Regions from separate parts of the Rudaeicoccus suwonensis genome, predicted to be linked through region 3. Evidence: predicted binding sites of a transcription regulator. Region 3 holds the regulator's gene; each other region holds the start of a gene.
What was found. The regulator LexA, encoded in region 3, represses DNA repair genes until DNA is damaged. The targets are predictions, from matches to a motif close to TCGAACANNTGTTCGA.
Positions count from the first base shown of each region.

Region 1: the regulator LexA is predicted to act here: its motif matches at 2,880-2,895, upstream of BKA23_RS04195 (HNH endonuclease signature motif containing protein).
Region 2: the regulator LexA is predicted to act here: its motif matches at 3,160-3,175, upstream of BKA23_RS01725 (HNH endonuclease signature motif containing protein).
Region 4: the regulator LexA is predicted to act here: its motif matches at 2,687-2,702, upstream of ruvC (crossover junction endodeoxyribonuclease RuvC).

Region 1 covers NZ_VIVQ01000001.1:914,951-920,212, reverse strand. Annotated here, with positions in the region: gene BKA23_RS04205 (purine-nucleoside phosphorylase) at 1-767, shown strand, start outside; gene BKA23_RS04200 (phospho-sugar mutase) at 764-2,398, shown strand; gene BKA23_RS04195 (HNH endonuclease signature motif containing protein) at 2,941-4,569, shown strand; gene BKA23_RS04190 (PH domain-containing protein) at 4,775-5,262, opposite strand, start outside.
Region 2 covers NZ_VIVQ01000001.1:355,130-360,391, forward strand. Annotated here, with positions in the region: gene BKA23_RS01705 (urease subunit alpha) at 1-418, opposite strand, end outside; gene ureB (urease subunit beta) at 411-752, opposite strand; gene BKA23_RS01715 (urease subunit gamma) at 749-1,072, opposite strand; gene BKA23_RS01720 (MFS transporter) at 1,369-2,628, opposite strand; gene BKA23_RS01725 (HNH endonuclease signature motif containing protein) at 3,182-5,062, shown strand.
Region 3 covers NZ_VIVQ01000001.1:2,286,920-2,292,181, reverse strand. Annotated here, with positions in the region: gene BKA23_RS10460 (DNA internalization-related competence protein ComEC/Rec2) at 1-825, shown strand, start outside; gene BKA23_RS10455 (LysR family transcriptional regulator) at 956-1,876, opposite strand; gene BKA23_RS10450 (NAD-dependent protein deacetylase) at 2,025-2,858, shown strand; gene lexA (transcriptional repressor LexA) at 2,874-3,593, opposite strand; gene BKA23_RS10440 (hypothetical protein) at 3,904-4,311, shown strand; gene nrdR (transcriptional regulator NrdR) at 4,876-5,262, shown strand, end outside.
Region 4 covers NZ_VIVQ01000001.1:1,836,775-1,842,036, forward strand. Annotated here, with positions in the region: gene yajC (preprotein translocase subunit YajC) at 1-288, opposite strand, end outside; gene ruvB (Holliday junction branch migration DNA helicase RuvB) at 407-1,498, opposite strand; gene ruvA (Holliday junction branch migration protein RuvA) at 1,533-2,129, opposite strand; gene ruvC (crossover junction endodeoxyribonuclease RuvC) at 2,126-2,659, opposite strand; gene BKA23_RS08405 (YebC/PmpR family DNA-binding transcriptional regulator) at 2,827-3,585, opposite strand; gene pdxT (pyridoxal 5'-phosphate synthase glutaminase subunit PdxT) at 3,631-4,245, opposite strand; gene BKA23_RS08415 (vWA domain-containing protein) at 4,312-5,262, opposite strand, start outside.

The DNA.
Region 1 (5,262 bases), 1.4 Mb from region 3:
GCACCGGTGTCGCCCAGCACGAGGTGGCCCTCGTGCTGGGATCCGGATGGGGCCAGACCGCAGATCGGATCGGCCGCACTGTCGCCACGATCGACAACGCCGACGTGCCAGGCTTCGCGGCGGCCGCGGTTCCTGGTCATTCGAGCGCCATGAGGTCAGTGATGATCGGCGAATCCGACTCGCGTGCGCTGGTTTTCGGCACCCGCACACATTTCTACGAAGGCAAGGGCGTGCGCGCTGTCGTCCATGGTGTTCGCACCGCCGCAGCCGCCGGATGCAAGGTCATCGTGCTCACCAACGGTTGCGGTGGCCTCAACCCGTCGTGGGGCCCCGGGACGCCGGTGCTGATCCGCGATCACATCAACCTCACCGCCACGTCACCTATCGAGGGCGCAAACTTCGTCGACCTGACCGACCTCTACTCCCCCCGGTTGCGGGGCCTCGCTCGCACCGTCGACGCCGACCTCGACGAGGGCGTCTACGCCCAGTTCCGCGGCCCGCACTACGAGACACCCGCCGAGGTCCAGATGGCCAAGGTCATCGGCGCCGATCTGGTCGGGATGTCCACGACGCTCGAAGCCATCGCCGCGCGGCAGAGCGGGCTCGAGGTGCTGGGCGTCAGCCTGGTCACCAACCTTGCAGCCGGCATCAGCGACCAGCCGCTGTCCCACCAGGAGGTCATCGAAGCCGGCCAAGCCGCCGCCGAGCGCTGCGGAACCTTTCTCGCCCGCGTTGTCGCGACGATCGCGGCGGAGGCTGCGCAGTGAGTGCCAGCGACTTGGCACAGGCACGCGCCTGGATCGCTGACGATCCCGACGCACAAACCCGCGCCGAACTCGAAAACATCGTCGCGACAGCCGAATCCGCAGATGACGCGGCGGCTGAAGAGCTTGCGGACCGCTTCGCCGGGCTGCTCGAATTCGGCACCGCCGGCCTGCGTGGCGCTCTCGGTGCCGGGCCGAATCGCATGAACCGTGTCGTGGTGATCCGTACCGCCGCCGGGCTCACGGCATACCTGCAGCAGCAGACCGGACGACGCGACGTCACCGTCGTCATCGGGTATGACGCCCGGCACAACTCCGATGTCTTTGCCCGCGACACCGCGGCGGTCATCGTGGCCGCCGGAGGGCGCGCGATGATCCTGCCGCGTCCGCTGCCGACACCGGTACTGGCGTTCATGATTCGGCACCTTGGCGCCGATGCGGGCGTCATGGTCACGGCAAGCCACAACCCGCCGCAGGACAACGGTTACAAGGTCTATCTCGGCGACGGCAGTCAGATCGTCGCACCGGCGGATGCGCAGATCAGCGCGGCGATCGGGCGGTTCCCGACAGCGGCGTCGGTCGAGCGTGCCGATGACGGCTGGCAGACGCTGGACGACGACGTGGTGCAGGATTACATCGATTCGGTGTGCCGCGTGGTGCGCGCCGACGGCCCGCGCGAGGTGTCGATAGTGCACACCGCACTGCACGGCGTCGGCACCGAGATCGTCCGAAAGGCGTTTGCGCAGGCGGGCTTTCGCGACATACAGTCCGTGGCCGACCAGGCCGACCCGGATCCGGCGTTCCCGACTGTCGCGTTCCCCAACCCGGAGGAGCCTGGCGCCATCGACCACGCGCTCGCGCTGGCGCAGACCGCCGGCGCCGATCTGGTGATCGCCAACGACCCCGACGCCGACCGGTGTGCGGTCGCGATCCGGCGCGAGGGCGACTGGACCATGTTGCGCGGCGACGAGGTCGGCGCGCTGCTGGGTGCCTACCTGCTGCGCCGCGGAATCCCGGCCGGTGGGGTCTTCGCCAACTCGATCGTGTCGTCACGGCTGCTGTCGCGTATGGCGGCTGCCGCAGGGGTCGCGCACGCCGAGACGCTCACCGGGTTCAAGTGGATCAGCCGAGTGCCCGACCTGACGTACGGCTATGAGGAGGCGCTGGGCTACTGCACCGACCCGGGCCAGGTGCGTGACAAGGACGGCATCAGCGCGGCGTTGCTCGTCGCCGAGTTCGCAGCCGAACTCAAAACCGGCGGACGCACCTTCGACGACGTGCTCGGCGACCTCGCCGCCGAACACGGACTGCACCTGACGGACAGCTTCTCCGTACGGGTCGCAGACCTCGCGCTGATCGGGCAGATCATGTCGCGACTGCGCGATGCTCAGCCTGAAAGCGTTGCCGGACAACGGGTTTCGCGGATCGATGATCTGGCCAAGAGCGACGGCGGGCTTCCTCCGACCGAGGGCCTGCGGTACTTCCTGGCCGACGACACCCGTGTCATCGTGCGGCCCAGTGGCACCGAGCCCAAGCTGAAGGTCTACCTCGAGGTCATCGCTGCCGATGCCGCTTCGGGCGCTGCGCGCCTGTCCGCGGTGCGCGCGGACTTCGAGCGACTGACACGTATCTAGCTACGCACGAGGGTTGGACTGCTCTGCGCCGAGGGGTCCATCCAGCTTGATCGAGAGTTGAGTGGCACCAACACGTCAGCTGAGGACTGATCAGCCAGAGGAGCGCTGATCTGTCCTGCACAGACGTGACCCCCAGCGACAGCGACAGCGACAGCGGTGGACCCCGGCGGAAGTCAAACCACGTCGGGCCACGACTTGCGAACGGGATGCCACCGACCCGAACCTCGTCACGGTCAACGCGGTCGCGCCACGGACCCGCGGAACGGGCTTGCCGCCGCACGCATGCATCGGTGTCCATCGGTTGCATCAGAATGCTGCCCACCTCACCTGCGCCCTCAACTACACGCGGCCGTCGACGGACTGCCATCGGATCGTGCCGCTCTGTGGACAAGTGTCCGTCGACCCAGGTCCTGTGGATGAAGAAATCGCGAATTGCGTTGTTCCTCAACCGATTTCACGCGGTTGGACACTTGTCACGGGTTCCGACATATGTTCTAATAGTCATAGGTCGAATCAACCAACCACAGCGCGAGGAGGCGGTCATGGAACACGTTCCGACAACACCTGACACTCCGCTGGCCGTCGCCTGCGATCAAGTCACACCCGCAGCACCCGGCCACGCCGCCGAACTGCTGAATGCCACAGACGAGTTCGTGCAGGTGCTCCAGGCGTGGCCGGCTGCCATCTTTCAACTCGCTGAGCGCGATCTCACCCATCTGGCATCAGCGGCTTTGACCATCAGCCACCGCGCCGAGGCGATCGCCGCACTCGCCGCAGCCGACGCGGTCGATCGCGGCGTTGTCGCACAGTCCACCGCAGCATCGACCACGCAATGGGTGCGTGATCTGACCCCGGGCACGACCCACCACCAAGCACGTGCCATCGCCGATATCGCCACCGCCGCACTGGATGCGCGCAACCACGCCATCATCGGGGCAGTCCGAGACGGGCAAGTGACCGTAGACACGGCCGCAACAGCTCTGCGCGAAGCAGAAAAAGTCGCGCCACTGTTCCCGACCGTTGAGCGCAGCGAGATCCACTCATGGTTTCTCGCACTCGAAGACTTCAGTCCTCGCTCTTTGCGCACTCTGACCAGGCGCCTGATCGCCGCCTTCGGTGACGATCAGCTGGCGGACGACGAGGACCATCAGCAGCAGGTGGAATCCCTCACCTGGCGCGAATTACCCACTGGAATGGTGCGTTTGATCGCCGACCTGTCCCCCGCTCACGCCGCGATCGTCAAAGAAGCACTCAATGCCACGAGCGCTCCGCGCCCTGAGACCCGACCGGAGACGGGACGTGGAGCGGTGAAAGACGAGCCCGCCACGAGCGGCACGTATGACGCCGACGCGAACCACCACGACCGGGCAGCACCTGCGCGCGACTCTGCACCAACGGAGAAGGCGACCACGGGATCAACTCATCCACAGCCTGGGCCAGACGACCCCGGACACGAGCCTGACACCCGCGACGACAGCACCGTCAGCGCGAACGCCCCGCGAGATACGCGCTCACCCGGAAAGCGTCGACTCGATGCACTGCTCGAGCTGATCACGCATGCCACACGTGATCTGGATGCCTCAATGTCGCCGATGTCCGGCACCGCGAAGGTCGTCGTTCTACTCCCACTGGACACCCTCACAGAGGGTCGCGGCCACGCCACCACCAGCAGTGGGGACGTCATCGATCCAGCATCCGCACGCCGACTGGCATGCGACGCAGACCTCATCCCCGTCGTACTCGGTGCAACAAGCGAACCACTCGACGTCGGACGACAAAAACGACTCGTCACCGCAGGTTTACGCACAGCCGTGATCGTCCGAGACCGGCACTGCACCTTCCCCGGATGCGACCGACCACCCGCATGGTGCGAAGTCCACCACATCATCCCCTGGTGGGCCGGCGGCGGCACCAGCCTGACCAACTCAGCCCTCGTCTGCGCCCGACACCACACCATCATTCACCGCGACGGCTACACCGCCACCACAACAGCCGGACACGTGACATGGGACCTCTCCCCAGGCCGCATCGGAGAGCAGCACAACCACTCATCCAGCACGTCGCCACCAGAGGTGGAGGTGAGCAACACCCCATCGCGGTATGCGGGACCGACAAAAGCCGGGGCTGCAGACACCGAGGGACTGCTGCACGATTCAGAAAATGTCGCCTGACAAGCATCGCGGTGATGCAAGAGGGACCACGCGTCACCGGGACCACGTATCACCGGGACCACGTATCACCGGGACCACGTATCACCGGGACCCCACATCACCGGGACCACGTATCACCGGGACCCCACATCACCGGGACCCCACATCACCGGGACCACGCATCAGCGGGACAGGGCCACCGTTGAGGTCCGCTCTACGAGCGAAGTCAGCCCCAGTAGAAAGACGCCAGGATGAAGGCGATACCGAGCACTGCGGCCACAATCGCCGGGGTCGCGTAGCTGCGGTGCGCCGCCGAGTCCTGCCTGGGGGTGATCTGCCGTTCGACGGCAGCCAGATATTCGTTCTTGCTGCGGTCGATCACGGCGGCGACGTCCGCGGCAGATCCGCGTCGCGCGACCATGACGTCCGAGGGCGTCGCGCCATCCGGCGAAGACACCGCGGCGACGTTGAATCGGCCGCCGACCATCAGCCCGAAGCCGCGCTGCGGTGAGCGGATCGCTCGCCCCTGCGGTCGTTGCGAGGCGATCGCCCATGAGCTGAAGCCGACGTCCTCGGGTGTGTAGATCTTGAGGTTCCAGCGTTGCTCGATGACATCGACGGCCGGCCAGGTGAACGCAACATCGCGAATCAGGTTGCGCAGCGTCACTCCGGACTGGTCGAGTTCGACGCAGGGACGCACGAATACGACCCACA
Region 2 (5,262 bases), 1.9 Mb from region 3:
GGCCCTCGCCGGAGATGATGTCGGTGCTGGGGCCGATGCGCAGCTCGGGGTGCACGCCGTCGGTGATGTCCGGGTTGCCGGCGCGCCCGAGCGCCACGATCCGTCCGTCGCGGATGCCCACGTCAGCCCGCACGATGCCCCAGTGGTCGAGCACGACGACACCGGTGATGACGGTGTCGGGCGCACCCTGGGCGCTGGTGGTGCTGCCTTGCGCCATCGACTCGCGGATCGACTTGCCGCCGCCGAAGACGGCCTCATCGCCATACGTGAGAACGGGATTCGCCGATCCGGCGGTGTCGCCCTCGGAGACCAGATCGCGTTCGATCTCGATCCACAGGTCGGTGTCGGCCAGGCGCACCTGGTCGCCGACGGTCGGGCCGTAGAGCGCCGCATAGCGCGCGCGGTCGAGTTCAGCCATCGAGGGCACCTCGTTCGCCATTGCCGAGTTGGATGCCGGGCACTGTGTGCGCGCCGGCAAGGCGCACGGCGTCGACCTCGCGGCTGACACCGGGCTCGAACCGCAGGCTCGTGCCGGCCGGTATGTCGAGCCGGAATCCGCGAGCGGCGGTCCGGTCGAACTCGAGCGCGGAGTTGCCGTCGGGCAGGTGGAGGTGGGACCCGATCTGCACCGGGCGGTCGCCGGTGTTGACGATGACCAACCGGATCCGGTCGCGGTCGGCGCGCTCGTTGATGGTGATCGTGCCGGCCTTCGCGCGGATCTCGCCGGGGCCGGATCCGTTGGCAGCACTCATGATCGGTCGTTCCTCGGCTGGATCGGGTGGTGCAGCGTGACCAGCTTGCGACCGTCGGGAAAGGTCGCCTCGACCTGCACGTCAGGGATCAGTGCTGCCACTCCGGGCATGACCTCGTCGGTGTGCAGGATGTCGCGGCCTTCCTCCATGAGCGTCGCGACTGCCTTGTCGCCGTCGCGTGCCCGCTCGATGACCCAGGTGGCGAGCAGTGCGACGGCCTCGGGGTGGTTGAGCTTCACCCCGCGTGCCAGCCGGTCGCGTGCGACCATCCCAGCCACGGAGAGCAGCAGCTTCTCGGTGTCGGCAGGGGTCAGGTGCATGCGGGCAGTGTTTCAGGCCGATGTTGCGAGCGCGTTTCGTGTTCCTCCCGCGTCGCCGGCATCGGCGAGACGGGCTCGCAACATCGCCGGTTACCGGTGCAGCGCCTTGCGCGCCAAGGCGTCCCGCCGGGCTGCGCGATCTGCACCGTCGTACCAGTGGATTCCGTCTCAGTGGTCACCCGTTTTTGGCTGCGCGGACTGCACCACACGATGAGGTCATGTCGCGGAGCGTGGAGGCTGGCGGGAGTTGTAACCGCTCAGATTTGCTGAACGCGGTGAGCGGTGATCGAAGTGGCTCAGGGCTGTGTTTCCGTCGCGGTTGGTCGCGATGGGCGGATCCTGGTGTAGATCATGGCAACTGGTGTGAGCAGCAGCCCGGCGACAGTGATGGCGGTGGAGACTGAGGTGCGGTTCGCGAGAGCGCCGAGGGTCGGTCCGCCGACGACTTGGCCAAGGGCGTCGGCCTGGCTGGTGATCGAAATTGTGGTTGATCGGGCCTGTGAATCGATGTTGCGGTTGAGCCACGCCGATTGCACCGGATAGGTGATATTGCTGGCCGCGTCGCGGATCCACATAGCAATGAGCGCGGGCCATAGGGATCCTACGATTGCGAAACCGATGACTCCGCCGGCCTGAACGAGTGTGAGCGCAGCGAGCAGACGGTGGGGGTGGAGCGCGTTGATTCTGTCTGCGGCCAGGTTGTTCGCGACAAGGCTGGCGGCGAGGGAGATCAGCGCCCCGATCAGCGCGAACAGGGTGAACCAGGTCGTTGTGCTGTGGAGCGCGCCAGTGGCGGGCAGGTGGAAGGCGTCGAAGATGTGAATCGTCCATAGGCGGTCGAAGACCTCGGACGATGCGCCGGCGATAAGAGCAACGATGGTGAGTGAGCGCACGACCCCGGGTCGTCTAGCCGCATGAAGGCCGACCCGGAACGTGTCTTTCATGAGCGCCCAGGTGGGGCGGTCGCTGCTGGCGGTGCGCTCGAACCGGGTCTCGGGCATCAACGGGGCCATCACGATGGCCAGCATCAGGTATCCAGCGCCGGCGACCAGCATCGGTAGTCGAAGGTCGACCTGGGCCAATGCGCCGGCGATGAGGATGCCGATGAAGGTCAGCGCGAGGTGCTGCTGTTGGTAGCGGGTGAACAGTGGCTGCACGGCGTCGGCACCGATTTCGTCGGTGATCCAGGCGTCCACGGCCCCTGAGATAAAGGTGAAACCGAGGCCCCAGATGACTTGCGCCAGCATGATCGGCCAGAACGAGGGGAAGATGCCCTGCAGGAGGATCCCGGCCCCCACCACCACGGCACCGATGAGCGCGGACAGTCGGCGTGAGTACACGTCAGCGACGATGCTTGTGGGGATTTCGAACAGGAAACAGGCGGCTTCCATCACCGCGCCGACGAGCAGCAACTGTGCGGGGTTGAGATGGACGACCTGCACTTGGTACAGGAGTGTGAGTGTGAAGGCGACGGTCTGTAGTAGTGACCAGCTGCCTTCCCACCACAGGTAGGCGGTGCGAGCAGGCAGCGGGCGACGACCAATGAACAATGGCACGATGACTGAGTCCTTGAGCAGACTGCGCGCGATGCACGCGCGACAGAGATCACGAAGTACTGAATGACCGTGCGCCAGTGGGCGCGTCGGCCTTCGGCAGGCTCATTGGAGCCTGTAGCCGTGGGTTTCGTGATGGGGCGCATCCAATCCGCGGAGCCGACGGCGTGCACGGCAACGGGACCTTACGAAGGAGCGCACTCTGCTCAAGCTGAACGACGCATGCCGCGACCATAGCGGGCCCTCAATTCTCCGAGCAACCGAAAATCGCTGCAGCACCCTCCGTGCGTTTCATCGACTTGTACGGCTTGCCGGTGAGCGCTTCCACCGGCCCTCAGGCTGGTGGTGTGGTCCACAAGCTCATCGAGGTACCCGCGCCGGGAGGTGTTCAACGGACACCGTCGTCCGACAGCAACCGGTGCGGCACGCCGTGTGCCCTCCGTGCCTTGTCGCACACGGCGATCGCAGTCTCAGCGGCTTCGCCGGTGGCGACGTGGGAGGCGACTTGCCTGGGTCGACGACTTGATCATTTTCTCGAACGTATGTACGATGAGGTATGTCGATCACACCACTGCTGGCCGAGTCGGTGGTGGAGTCTGCCTCCAGTGCGGAGTTGTTGGAAGCGGCGGGTGTGTTGATGGTGCGGGCGTTCGAGGTGATCTGCGGTGATGCTCCCGGGTTGACCCGGGACGAACTCTTGGCGCAGGTCGAGGCCGTGCAGCGGGTGGCGAATTCGGTGGATGGTGCCCGGGTGGTGCGGATGGCGCAGGTCGCTTCGATTGAAGACGTCACCGACCTGTCCGGTGAGACCGAGGGTCCGCCGGTGACGTCGTGGGTGCGGCACCAGTTGGGGTGGACCAACGAGTGGGTCTCTTCCGAGATCGGGGCCCTGCTGGCGTGGGGTCCACGCCAAGCCGATACCCGCCTGGACCAAGCCTTGGACGCGGTCACGCTGACACCGAGACTGTTGCGGGAAGTCGGGGCTGGCCGGTTAGCGGCGGAGAAGATGCACAAGGTCACCGCCGGGTTGGGGTCCGCACCCACGGACGTGGCGGCAGCAGTCGAATCAGCACTCTTAGACCAGGGCATTGGTGGGTTGACCACCACGCAGATTGCCAGGCGGGTCCCGAGGATCCTGGCCGACCTCGACCCGACCGCAGCAGAAACCTCCGGTACGAAGACGAGGGAGCGTGAGGTTGGAGTGTCCTGTCGCGCTAGTCATGTGCCGGGGTTGAGTGAGATCAAGGTCGTGCTGGACTCAGCCCAAGCAGCGCGGATCATGTCCGCAGTCGAGCAACTGGCCCGGCAACTACACCACGACGCGGTCGAGGTGATCAGTTTGCCGCAATGCCGGGTCGATGCGTTGGTGGATCTGGTGTTGCAGAACGTCCACATCGACACCCACCTCACTTTCCAGGTCCCCGTCATGACCGGGGTATTCCCGGCCGACACCACCTCCGCGGCCTCTGTCGGCGACACCACCGCAACCACCACCGGAACTGGTGCGGCGACCGCTTTTGATGCTGCCGCGGCATGCGCCACTGCCACAGGGTCGGCATCCGCCGCAGCCGGTGTCGCTGGCACTGTCACCGGTGGTGCTGTGGTCGGTGGTGCTGTGGTCGGTGATGGTTCGGATACTGCCCGGGCACGGGTCGCGGCATTGTGTGACCGGTTGTTCCCCGACCCGCACACCATGGGCTGGACCCAGGTTCACCGCTGCGAGAACGACCCGCCACCACCCGACGACCAGGACGGGTGGACCCATGGAATGTCGCCGGAACCACCGGACGACGTCTTCGATGATGATCCTGACCATGAAATCGACTGGGACACCGCCCTGGCACACCTGGTCGAGTCGTTACCTGACCCGCCACTGGAAGGCGTCTTCACCGCCGACCCGCACTTCGGTGACTACCCCGACATTGGTGCCCCGACCGACCTGGTCACTGTGCCCAACACGGCCAACCTGGTCGCACCATCACGGCACGTCATGCCGTCGGCGTCAGCGCCGGCAATAGCGGGGGTGGGTCCGGTCATCGTGCCGGGCGTCGGCACGATCCTGCCCTCCCACGTCCACGCGTTGACCAGCACGCTGGGAGTGTCCCTGGCACGCACACTCCTGGACGCGACCACCGGTGTCCTGGTCCAAGCAACCTCCACCAAATACCGCCCCACCGCCGGCATCGCCCGATTCGTCAAAGACCGGGACCAGCACTGCCGGTTCCCCGGCTGCACCCAACCCGCCACCTACTGCGACGCCGACCACGTCACCCCCTGGCCGGGTGGTGCGACCACACCGGCGAACCTGCAGTGCCTGTGCCGGCATCATCACCGGGTCAAGCACCAAACCCGGTGGCAGGTCACCATGACCACCGAGGGTGTGTGCACCTGGACCAGTCCTGGCGGACGCGAATACCTCACCCGACCCGCCGACTGAACTAGACAGACACGGTCGCCGACTGACGTGCACGGGAACGCGACCACCTGATTGAACCGGCGCCTCACCTAATCGCTCCACTGATACGCGGTCGAATCGCGGGCGCGTGAACTGTCGCGGGTTGAGCCGTCGCGACAGTTGTCCGGGCTCGTCTTGGCCACAATTCCCGCTGATCGCGGCGATCGAAGCGCAACACAGGT
Region 3 (5,262 bases):
GTGTGGACTCCGATGCCCAGCCTCGGCTGGCCGCCGCCTGGATGGGTGTATGTCGCCTGCGACGTGGGTCAGGGCGACGGCGGTGCACTTGCGACGTCGTCGGGTCATGCAGTGGTCGTCGACGCGGGGCCTGAGCCAGGTCCGATGGCTGCCTGCCTCGACCGGCTCGGCATACAGGTCGTCGACGCGCTGGTGCTCACCCACTTCCACGCCGACCACGTGGGCGGCATCGACGGCGTCTTCGCCGGACGCACGGTTCGCGCGGTGTATGTGACCCCCGTGGAGCCGGGCGGACAGCAATCCGGCGGGGATGAGCCCAGCGACGAGCCGCTGGTGCATCAGGTATCTGCCGCGCATCGGCTCACCCCGCAGCCGTTGAAGACAGGCGACACACTGACGTTCACCGGTCTGCAGGCCACGGTGGTCTGGCCAAGCCGCGTGCTGCACGCCGGATCAGAACAAAACAACGCCAGCATCGTGCTCGACGTGCACTCCCGCGGCCTACGGATCGTGCTGACCGGCGACATCGAGAAGGAGGCCGCCGCCGCAGCGTTGCGCGAGCTTCGCAAGGCACCCGATGGCACTCACGTCGACGTGCTGAAGGTGCCGCATCACGGTTCCGCCAACCAGGATCCCGACTTCGAACACGAGTTGCAGGCGACCATAGGAGTGATCAGTGTCGGCGCCGACAACGACTACGGGCACCCCACCGCCAAGACACTGGATCTCTTGCGCGACAGCGGCACCGCGGTCGTCCGGACCGATCGTGGCGGCGACATCGCGGTGGTCTCGCGCGACGGCCACGCCCTGATCGCGCGACCGTGAACCGACAGCAACAACCCGCACAGCCCCCGGATCTGATCCGGCGGGTCAGCTCAGCTGGCCGATGTGCTTGTTTCTGTAGGGCGGCCGCGATCGTCGTCAGCACGGTCCCGCGTCAGCGCTTTCTGCGGCGTCAGTGACACAGGCTCTTGACCTGCGCCGCCTCGCACAGCGCGTCCAGCGTCGCCGCGACGGCGGGCACCCGTTGCAGATCAGGAGTGGTCACGGCATACACGGCGCGTCGGGACGCCGGCTCGATCGGCAGGGTGACAATCCCGGGGTGGCTGGCGGACCGGCGGATGAGATCCGGGATGAGTGCCACGCCCAGCCCCTCGGCGACCAAACCCATCACCGCAACGTAATCCTCGGTCTCGAACGCGACGTCGGGCGTGAAACCGGCGCGGGACGCCAGCGACAACAGGTGTCCGCGACAGCGGGGGCATCCAGCAATCCACGGCTCGGTGGCCAGCGCGGCAAGATTGACCCGCTCGGTGGCGGCCAGCGGATGATCCGTCGGCACGGCCAGGCGCACCTCGTCGTCCAGCAGTTTGCGGGTGACGAACGCGTCCAGATCCTCTTCGCCACGCGCCAGGTCCGTGCCTTCGTAGGCGAAGGCGACGGCCACATCGCACTCACCCGACCGCAGCGCTGCCAACGACTCCGGCGGTTCGGCCTCGGTGAAGCTGACCTGAACGTCAGGGAATCGTTGCTTGACCAAGGCGAGCGCTCTGGGAACCAGCGTGGACGACGATGATGGGAAAGCCATCAGGCGAACACGCCCCGCACGCAAACCTGCGATGGCGGCGACCTCGGACTCTGCTGCCTGAAGTGCCGCCAGCACAGCGACCGCGTGACGAGCGAGCACCAGTCCCGCTTCGGTCAACCGGACGTTTCGCCCGAGGCGCTCGACCAGCACAGTGCCGGTGCGTTCCTCCAATCGCCGCACCATCTGCGAGATCGCCGGCTGGGAGTATCCCAGGGAGGCCGCTGCGGCGGTGAAACTGCCCTCATCGCTGATGGCTTTGATCACCCGAAGCCCCGCTGCATCGATCATGCAATCGAGAATAACCCGTTGTTATCGGAATCGGGAGATGTCGATGCTCGGGTGATCGACGGTCCGACGTCAGCAGGTGTGCCGCAGCCAGTGGTCCTTCCTGGCCCACCACCCCGAACCACAGATCCCGGTGTGAGAGGTTGGCGATGTGACGAACGACTGGCAACGCCTGCGCGAGTTGGTTGCTGCCGGCGGGCTCGTCGCGCTCACCGGCGCCGGCCTGTCCACCGAATCAGGCATCCCCGACTACCGCGGCGCCGATGGTGAGCGCCGGATCCAGCCGATGACCGCGCAGGAGCTTTTGGCGAGTCCCGTTGCGCGGCAACGCTACTGGGCGCGTTCGTATGTCGGGTGGCCCCGCTTTGCCGCAGCCACGCCCAATGCGGGCCATCGGGCCGTGGCGGCGCTACAGTCCGCGGCATACGTCGGGTCGATCATCACCCAGAACGTCGACGGGCTGCACCAACGAGCCGGTGCGCACGACGTGGTCGAACTGCACGGCAGCCTGGCGCAGGTGGTGTGCATGAACTGCGGGGAGCGTTACGCCCGCGCCATCGTCGACCAATGGCTCACCGAGGCCAACCCGGATTTCGATCGGTCCTTCGACGGGCCCCTACGCCCGGATGGCGACGTCGCGTTGGCGGAGACGGCGATCGCGGGGTTCCGAGTGGGTCACTGTCTGGTGTGTGGATCTGACCTGTTGAAACCGGATGTCGTGATGTTCGGCGAGTCGGTACCCAAGGACGTTGTTCAATCGTGTTTCGACGCGGTTGACGCCGCGAGCGGATTGCTGGTGCTCGGATCATCTCTTGCGGTCATGTCGGGCTACCGGTTCGTGCGACGGGCGGCCCGATCCGGTCTCCCGGTGCTCCTGATCACGCATGGCTGGACGCGGGCGCGCGAGGATGAGTTGTCGGTGCACATCGATGCGCCGTTGGGCGCCAGCCTGACCCGTCTGGTGGAGGAACTTCAGACGTCCTGACCCGTCAGGTCCTTCTCAGATACTGCGCAGGACGGCTGTCACCTTGCCCAGGACAGTCGCCTCGTCGCCGTCGATGGGCTCGAACGCGTCGTTGTGCGGGATGAGCCACACCTTTCCGTCGGTCCGGCGGAAGGTCTTGACCGTGGCCTCGCCATCGATCATCGCCGCGACGATGTCTCCGTTGGTGGCCGTCGGCTGCTGCCGCACGACGACCCAGTCGCCGTCGCAGATCGCAGCGTCGATCATGGAGTTGCCGACAACCTTGAGCAGGAACAGGTCGCCTTCGCCGACGATCTGCTTGGGCAGCGGGAAGACGTCCTCGACGACTTCGTCGGCAAGGATGGGCCCGCCCGCGGCGATACGACCGACCACCGGGATGTATGCCGCTGCCGGCTGCTGGTTGCCGAGGTCGGTCTCGTCGAAGCTGGATTCGTCGACCGTCGTGACGCTCGACCCGCCGCGGTAACCGCGGGTGTCCTTGGTCGCCTCGGGATCGATGACCTCGATGGCGCGTGGGCGATTGGGATCGCGTCGCAGGTACCCCTTGCGTTCCAGCATGGTCAATTGATGTGCCACCGAACTGGGGCTGGTGAGCCCGACTGCGTCGCCGATCTCACGCAAACTCGGCGGGTAGCCACGTCGATCGACCGAATTGCGGATCACCTGCAGCACCTTCGTCTGTCGGGTCGTCAGGCGTTCGCCTGACCGATCGGGCAGCCGGTGAACTTCAGCCATCGACGCGTCTCCTCATCCCGCCCCTGATCGATGAAATGCCTGCAATGTCGCACATTTTCCAGGTTGCACCGAGGGGCTGTCGGTGGTCGCTGGTTGAGTTCTTCACGTGAGACAAGCGTATGCGGTTCGGACACAAGTGCCAAACATTTGTACGACGCGTGTCTCCACGAATCCGAACAAGCGTGCTATAAATCGTACAGACGTGCGATCGCACGGGTGTTCGACCGACACATCGACGCACCGGCTCACGGTGAGTCGGGTGTCATCCGCAGACGTCGCGTCACCGCACGCAGATTCATGGGAGGAAGACATGAGCGCAGTCACCCAGTGGGCTTGCCCGACCACCGAGCCGGCGCGACGCCGTCATCTGCAGTCGGTCCCGACCGGTCCTGCTGCAGCCGGTCGCAGTTCCGTCGCTCGGCCGGCGACGACCGCCAGGCCGATCCGCCTCACGCGGCGCGCTCGCCTGCTGCTCGGCGTCGTCGGTGCTGCTGTGGTGTGCACGGTCGTCGGCGGCTCCTGGGCCTCGTTGGCATCGCCCGGAGTGCCGGCGCCGCAGCAGACGGTCACGGTGCAGCCGGGCCAGACGTTGTCGCAGATCGCGCACGAGGCGTATCCGAAGCTCTCGATCGACGACGCGGTGGCGCGTATGCAGATCGTCAACCAACTGAACTCCAGTCAAGTGGGCGCGGGCGAGCGCCTGATCATCACGCGCTGAATGTCGCGTGTTGGGGGAGAGCGCCATGTCGGCCTACCACGCACCATGTGACGCCGGGGCGGCAACTGCGGCCCCGGCGTCACACGCCGGGTGAGAGGTGAGGCGTGCCAGCGTCGATGTTCGACGGTGGGGCTCCTATGGCCCCCGTGCGGTCGGACATTCCGCACGGGGCTCACTGTGCGTAGCGCATGGAGGGCACGGTCTGTGCGCGTAGCGGGACACTGTCGGGAGCCGCACGGGGGTGGCGACACGCCGTTACGCAGTCGTTTCCGACGCCATGACCTGCGCTTTTGTGAGCGGCGCGCCAGGGGTCTTGCGACTTGTGTGGACTCGGCCTAATATCCCTACATCTAGTAGTTACATGGATGTAAGTCGTCCACATGTAGTCCCCAATATATCCACCGGTTACCCACAACGGCATCCACAGAGCCCGAGTGCGGTGGTTCTGTCATGCCCGCTTTCTCCCGCACCGGTGAGGCGGTCGGGCATGGGTGCGGGAGTGCTGTTGCCGTCATACAGCCCGACCGTCATAGGTCACAGGTCATCGACTCGGAGGGAGCCGCGATGCACTGCCCGTTCTGCCGCCACGACGACAGCCGCGTCGTCGACAGCCGCACCAGTGACGACGGCACATGCATCAAGCGGCGCCGCCAGTGCCCGACGTGCGGCAAACGCTTTTCCACGCTCGAAACTGCCAGCCTCACTGTCGTGAAGCGATCCGGTGCCAGCGAGCCGTTCAGTCGCGGCAAGGTGCTGGTCGGCGTCCGCAAAGCCTGCCAGGGGCGCCCGGTCAGCGAGGACGACCTGGCCCTGCTCGCCCAGCAGGTCGAGGAGTCGATCCGCATGCTAGGCGCCGCCGAGATCGACGCCCACGACGTGGGTCTGGCAGTGCTTGCACCGCTGCGCAGCCTGGACGAGGTCGCCTATCTGCGGTTCGCCAGCGTCTACCAG
Region 4 (5,262 bases), 450 kb from region 3:
TTGGCTGCGGGCGACGATCGCCCGACGGTCGAAGCGCAGTTGCACACCCGGCGCGACCTCGAGAGTGCCGACGGCATCGTCGAGCGAGACCAGGCGTCCGAAAAGCCCGGAAGTCGTGCTCACCTCGTCACCCACCTGCAACTGGCTCTGCGCGACGCGCGTCTGCTTCTGCCGCCTCCGCTGAGACCAGAACATGAAAACGACAAGAAGGATCATCACCGGAAGCAGCAAAGTGCCCCAATTCGAACCGGAGTGGTGCGCGCTGGAGTTCTGCGCCAGTGCAAGCATCGAAAGTCAATTCCTCAGGTGGGTGGTCATCGTGATCAGCGGCACAACCGGCCGACGGGTGAGTCTAGGTGAGCAACGTGACTGGCCCAAGCCCGGGTTCCGGCCGCGTGACGTGCCATCAGCCGCCGAACCTGCCACCGCCGTCCTCCAGCGGAAGCTGCTCGGCGCCTGCGACCGCATTCACCGGCGGCGTGAGGCCCAGGTGCTGCCATGCCAACGGTGACGCGGCCCGCCCCCGCGGAGTCCGTACGAGATAGCCCTCACGCACGAGGTACGGCTCAGCGACGGTCTCGACGGTGTCTGATTCCTCCCCCACCGCGACCGCCAGCGTCGACAGGCCCACCGGGCCGCCGCCGAAGCGTCGACACAATGCTTCAAGCACAGCGCGGTCCAGCCGGTCGAGGCCGCGGTCGTCGACATCGAACAGCGACAGCGCCGCACGCGCGGCTCCCTGGTCGAGAATCCCGGAGCCGTGCACCTGGGCGTAGTCACGCACGCGGCGCAGCAGGCGGTTGGCGATACGGGGGGTGCCGCGCGATCGACCGGCGATTTCTTCGATGCCCTGCTCTGTCGCGTCGATGCCCAGCAGGGTTGCGTTGCGCGTCAGGATCTGCGCGAGATCTTCGGGCGTGTAGAAGTCGAGGTGCCCGGTGAAACCGAACCGGTCGCGCAGCGGCGCCGGCAGCAGCCCGGCTCGTGTCGTTGCGCCCACAACAGTGAACGGTGGGAGTTCGAGAGGTATGGCGGTCGCCCCTGGACCCTTGCCGACGATGATGTCGACGCGGAAGTCCTCCATCGCCAGATAGAGCATCTCCTCCGCCGGGCGCGCCATTCGGTGGATCTCGTCGAGGAAGAGCACCTCCCCCTCAGCCAGCGACGACAGCACGGCGGCGAGGTCTCCGGCGTGCTGTATGGCGGGGCCACTGGTGATGCGGATCGGTTGCTCGAGTTCGGCGGCGATGATCATCGCCAGCGAGGTCTTGCCGAGGCCAGGAGGCCCGGACAGCAGCACGTGATCGGGTGGGGCCGCCCGCCGCTTCGCGGCCTCGAGCACCAGGCTCAGCTGGTCCCGGACGCGTGGCTGCCCCGGGAAGTCGGCGAGCTTGCGCGGTCGCAGCGCCGCCTCGAAACGGCGGTCCTCGGTGTCACCGCCGGGATCCACGATGCGCGCGGTCGCGTCATACGAGCTGTCGTCGTAGTCGTCGGTCACCGGGCGCGCTCCGATCCTGCGAGTGAAACCTCGGTCATCGGCCGAGCTCCCGCAGTGCTGCGCGGAGCAGGATCGACACGTCGCTCACCTCGGGCTGCGCCTCGACCACCGCAGCCACGGCGTCGTCGGCCTGTTTGACCGACCAACCCAGCCCCACCAGAGCCTCGCTGACCTGCGTGTGATGACCGGCGACGGCGGTAGCAGCGGAGCCGGTGGACGGCGACGGCACGACCGGACCGACCTTGTCCTTGAGCTCGAGCACGATGCGCTCGGCGCCCTTCTTGCCGATGCCCGGGGTCTTGACCAGTGCGGCGATGTCGCCGCCGGCAATCGCGCCTCGCAGCTGATCCGGGGTGCCGACAGCCAGCATCGCCAGCGCGATCCGGGGGCCGACACCGCTGACGGTCTGCACGAGTTCGAAGAGGTCGCGCTCATCCGGCGTGCCGAAGCCGTACAACGTCAGCGCGTCCTCGCGCACGATCAACGTGGTCGCCAGGCTGGCCGCCTGGCCTGATCGCTGCGCCGCCGCCGTGCCGGGGGTGACGTGCACCAGCAACCCGACTCCGCCGACCTCGACCACGACATGGTCGAGCCCGACAGCGGCGACCGTGCCGGTGAGGCCGGCGATCATCGGCGTGCCCCGGTCGCGGCGGCCTGCCGGCGCAGGGCGGACGCGATGCGGTCCTGGGCGCCGCCGCGCCATACCTGACAGATCGCGATCGCCAGCGCGTCGGCGGCATCGGCCGGCTTGGGGGCGGTCTCCAGGCGCAGGATGCGGGTGACCATCGCGGTGACCTGGGCCTTGTCGGCGCGGCCGTTGCCGGTCACGGACGCCTTGACCTCGCTCGGCGTGTGCAGCGCGAGCGGCAGGCCCCGCCGAGCGGCGGCGAGCATCGGCACTGCGGACGCCTGAGCCGTGCCCATGATCCCCTTGATGTTTGCCTTGGCGAATACCCGCTCCACTGCTACGGATTCGGGCTCGAAGCGGTGCATCCACTCGTCGATCTCGGTCTGCAGCGTGAACAGACGCTCAGCCGGGTCGTCGGTGACGGGCGTGCGGACGACGCCTACAGCGATCATCCGCAGCGGTTGGCCGATGCCGCCTTCGACGACACCCAGACCGCATCTGGTCAGGCCGGGATCAACTCCGAGCACGCGCACGCGAAATCCACTCCTGCTCCGGCAAGGTCAAACATATGTTCGGTCACGACCGAGCATATGCGGCGATCGACCGGCCGACGTGCAGGAGCCTCGGCGCGTCATACGTCCGCGGCACGCCTGCCGGGTCCGAGCCCGAAGGTCGGGGCCCCGGCGTCGGCCGACGCGGCTCAGTCCTCGTCCTCGAGTTCGGCGAGCACCTCGTCGGACACGTCGCCGTTGGCGTAGACGTTCTGCACGTCGTCGGAGTCCTCAAGCGCCTCGATGATGCGGAACATCTTCTTGGCGCCGTCCTTGTCCAACGGCACCTCGGTGCTCGGCATCCAGGACGACTCGGCCGAGTCGTAGTCGATGCCGGCAGCCTGGATGGCCTGGCGCACGGCAACGAAATCGGTTGCCTCCGAGACGATCTCGAAGGAATCACCCAAGTCGTTGACGTCTTCGGCGCCAGCGTCGAGCACGACCTCGAGGATGTCGTCCTCGGTCTTGTCCTCCTTCGGCACGATCACGACGCCCTTGCGGTGGAACATGAAGGCCACCGAGCCGGAGTCGGCCATCGTGCCGCCGTTCTTCTGCAGCGCGGTGCGCACCTCGGCGACGGCACGGTTCTTGTTGTCGGTGAGGCACTCGATCAGCAGCGCGACCCCACCAGGCGCGTAACCCTCGTAGGTCAGTGCGAGGTACTCCGCGCCTCCGGCCTCGGCACCGGAACCACGCTTGACGGCGCGGTCGATGTTGTCGTTGGGGACGCTGGACTTCTTGGCCTTCTGGATGGCGTCGTACAGCGTCGGGTTGCCGGACGGGTCGCCGCCGCCGGAGCGCGCCGCGACCTCGATGTTCTTGATGAGCTTGGCGAACAGCTTGCCCCGCTTGGCGTCGATCGCAGCCTTCTTGTGCTTGGTCGTCGCCCATTTGGAGTGACCGCTCATGTGCTTCCTTACCTTCAGTCGTCGTCCGTGGTCCAGCGGTCGATCTTATCGAGTCGCCGCACGCACCATGTCCACGAAGTACTCATGCACCCGGTGGTCGCCGGTGACCTCCGGGTGGAAGGACGTCGCCAGCCTGCTGTCGTCACGGATCGCCACGACGCGACCGGCGGCCGGACCGGTCGTCACCTGAGCCAGCACCTGTATGCCGGGGCCGGCCTCCTCCACCCACGGCGCGCGGATGAAAACTGCTCGTACCGGCTGTGATTCACCGTCTCGAAGGACCGGCATACTGAGGTCCTCCTCGAAGGAGTCCACCTGCCGACCAAACGCATTGCGGCGGACGGTGATGTCGAGACCACCGAGCGTCTGTTGGTCATGGGTGGCGTCGAGCACTCGATCGGCCAGCAAAATCATCCCCGCGCACGAGCCGTATGCCGGCAGCCCCTCGGCCAGCAGCCGTTGCAGGGGCTGTTGCAGTTCGAAGGCCCGCAGCAGCTTGTCCATGGTGGTGGACTCACCACCGGGCAGCACGATGCCGTCGAGGTGCTCGAGCTCGGAGGGCCGGCGCACCAGCGGCGCACTCGCTCCCGCGGACTCAAGCGCCCGGACGTGCTCGCGGACGTCGCCCTGGACGGCCAGGACCCCGATCGTTGGTTTCACGGCGGAAACGGTAGCCGCCCCGACTCGGGCGTTGACGACGAGATGGGCTCTACTGCGGCACAGTCGTCAGTCGACCCAGGAACCGCGCCAGCCCCAGCCGCCGTCGAGCCCGCCGTATGACGACCCGCCGGCACGCGAGCCGAGGTAGCCCTCGACGACAGCTGCGCCCAGGCCGTCCAGATCCGGCACCACCACGCGACCGTCGGCACGCCGGGCCAGCTGGTCCAGGAAACGCGCCAGGCCCGGATCCTCACCGAGGCGGAAGATCGTGGTCTGCGCACCCAGCCGCACCGAGTTGTCCAATTCACGCACGCTGTAGGCGACGGTCAACGGGTGCGGCGGGTAGGAGAACCACACCTCGCCGTCCGGCTCGAGGTGAGCTGTCGGCTCGCCGTCGGTGACGATCAGCAGCACCGGCTGTGCGTTGGAGTGCTTGCGGAAATGCCGGTTGGCCAGCATCAGCGCGTGGTGCAGGTTGGTGCCCTTGTCCCACTCGGCCGACAGTCCGGTGAGCTCGTCGATGTCCATCGTCTGCGCGTGCCGGCCGAAGGCGATCAGCTCCAGGCTGTCACCGCGGAAGCGGGTCTGGATCAGATGGTGCAGGGCCAGCGCGGTGCGTTTCATCGGCACCCATCGACCGTCCATCGCCATCGAGAAGGACGTGTCGACCAGCAACGCGACCGCGGCCTGCGTGCGCGCTTCTGTCTCTTGGACCTCGACATCGGCCAGCGCCAGCATCCGGTCGTCTCCCCCTGCCCTGCGCAGAGCGGCGTTGGTGAGTGTGCGCGTGACATCCCACGGTTCGGTGTCACCGAACTGCCACTGCCGGGCGGCACCGGTGGGCTCCCCCGCCATACCGGCCCGGCGTGCGTCGCGCGAGCCACCCCGCCCGGTCAGGCGGGTCGCCACATCGCGCAACAGGGTTCGACCAAGTTCTCGCATCGCGCGCGGAGACAGGCTGAGCTGACCGTCGGAATCCTTGGTGAGATAGCCGCGTTCACGCAGCGCCTTCTCCAA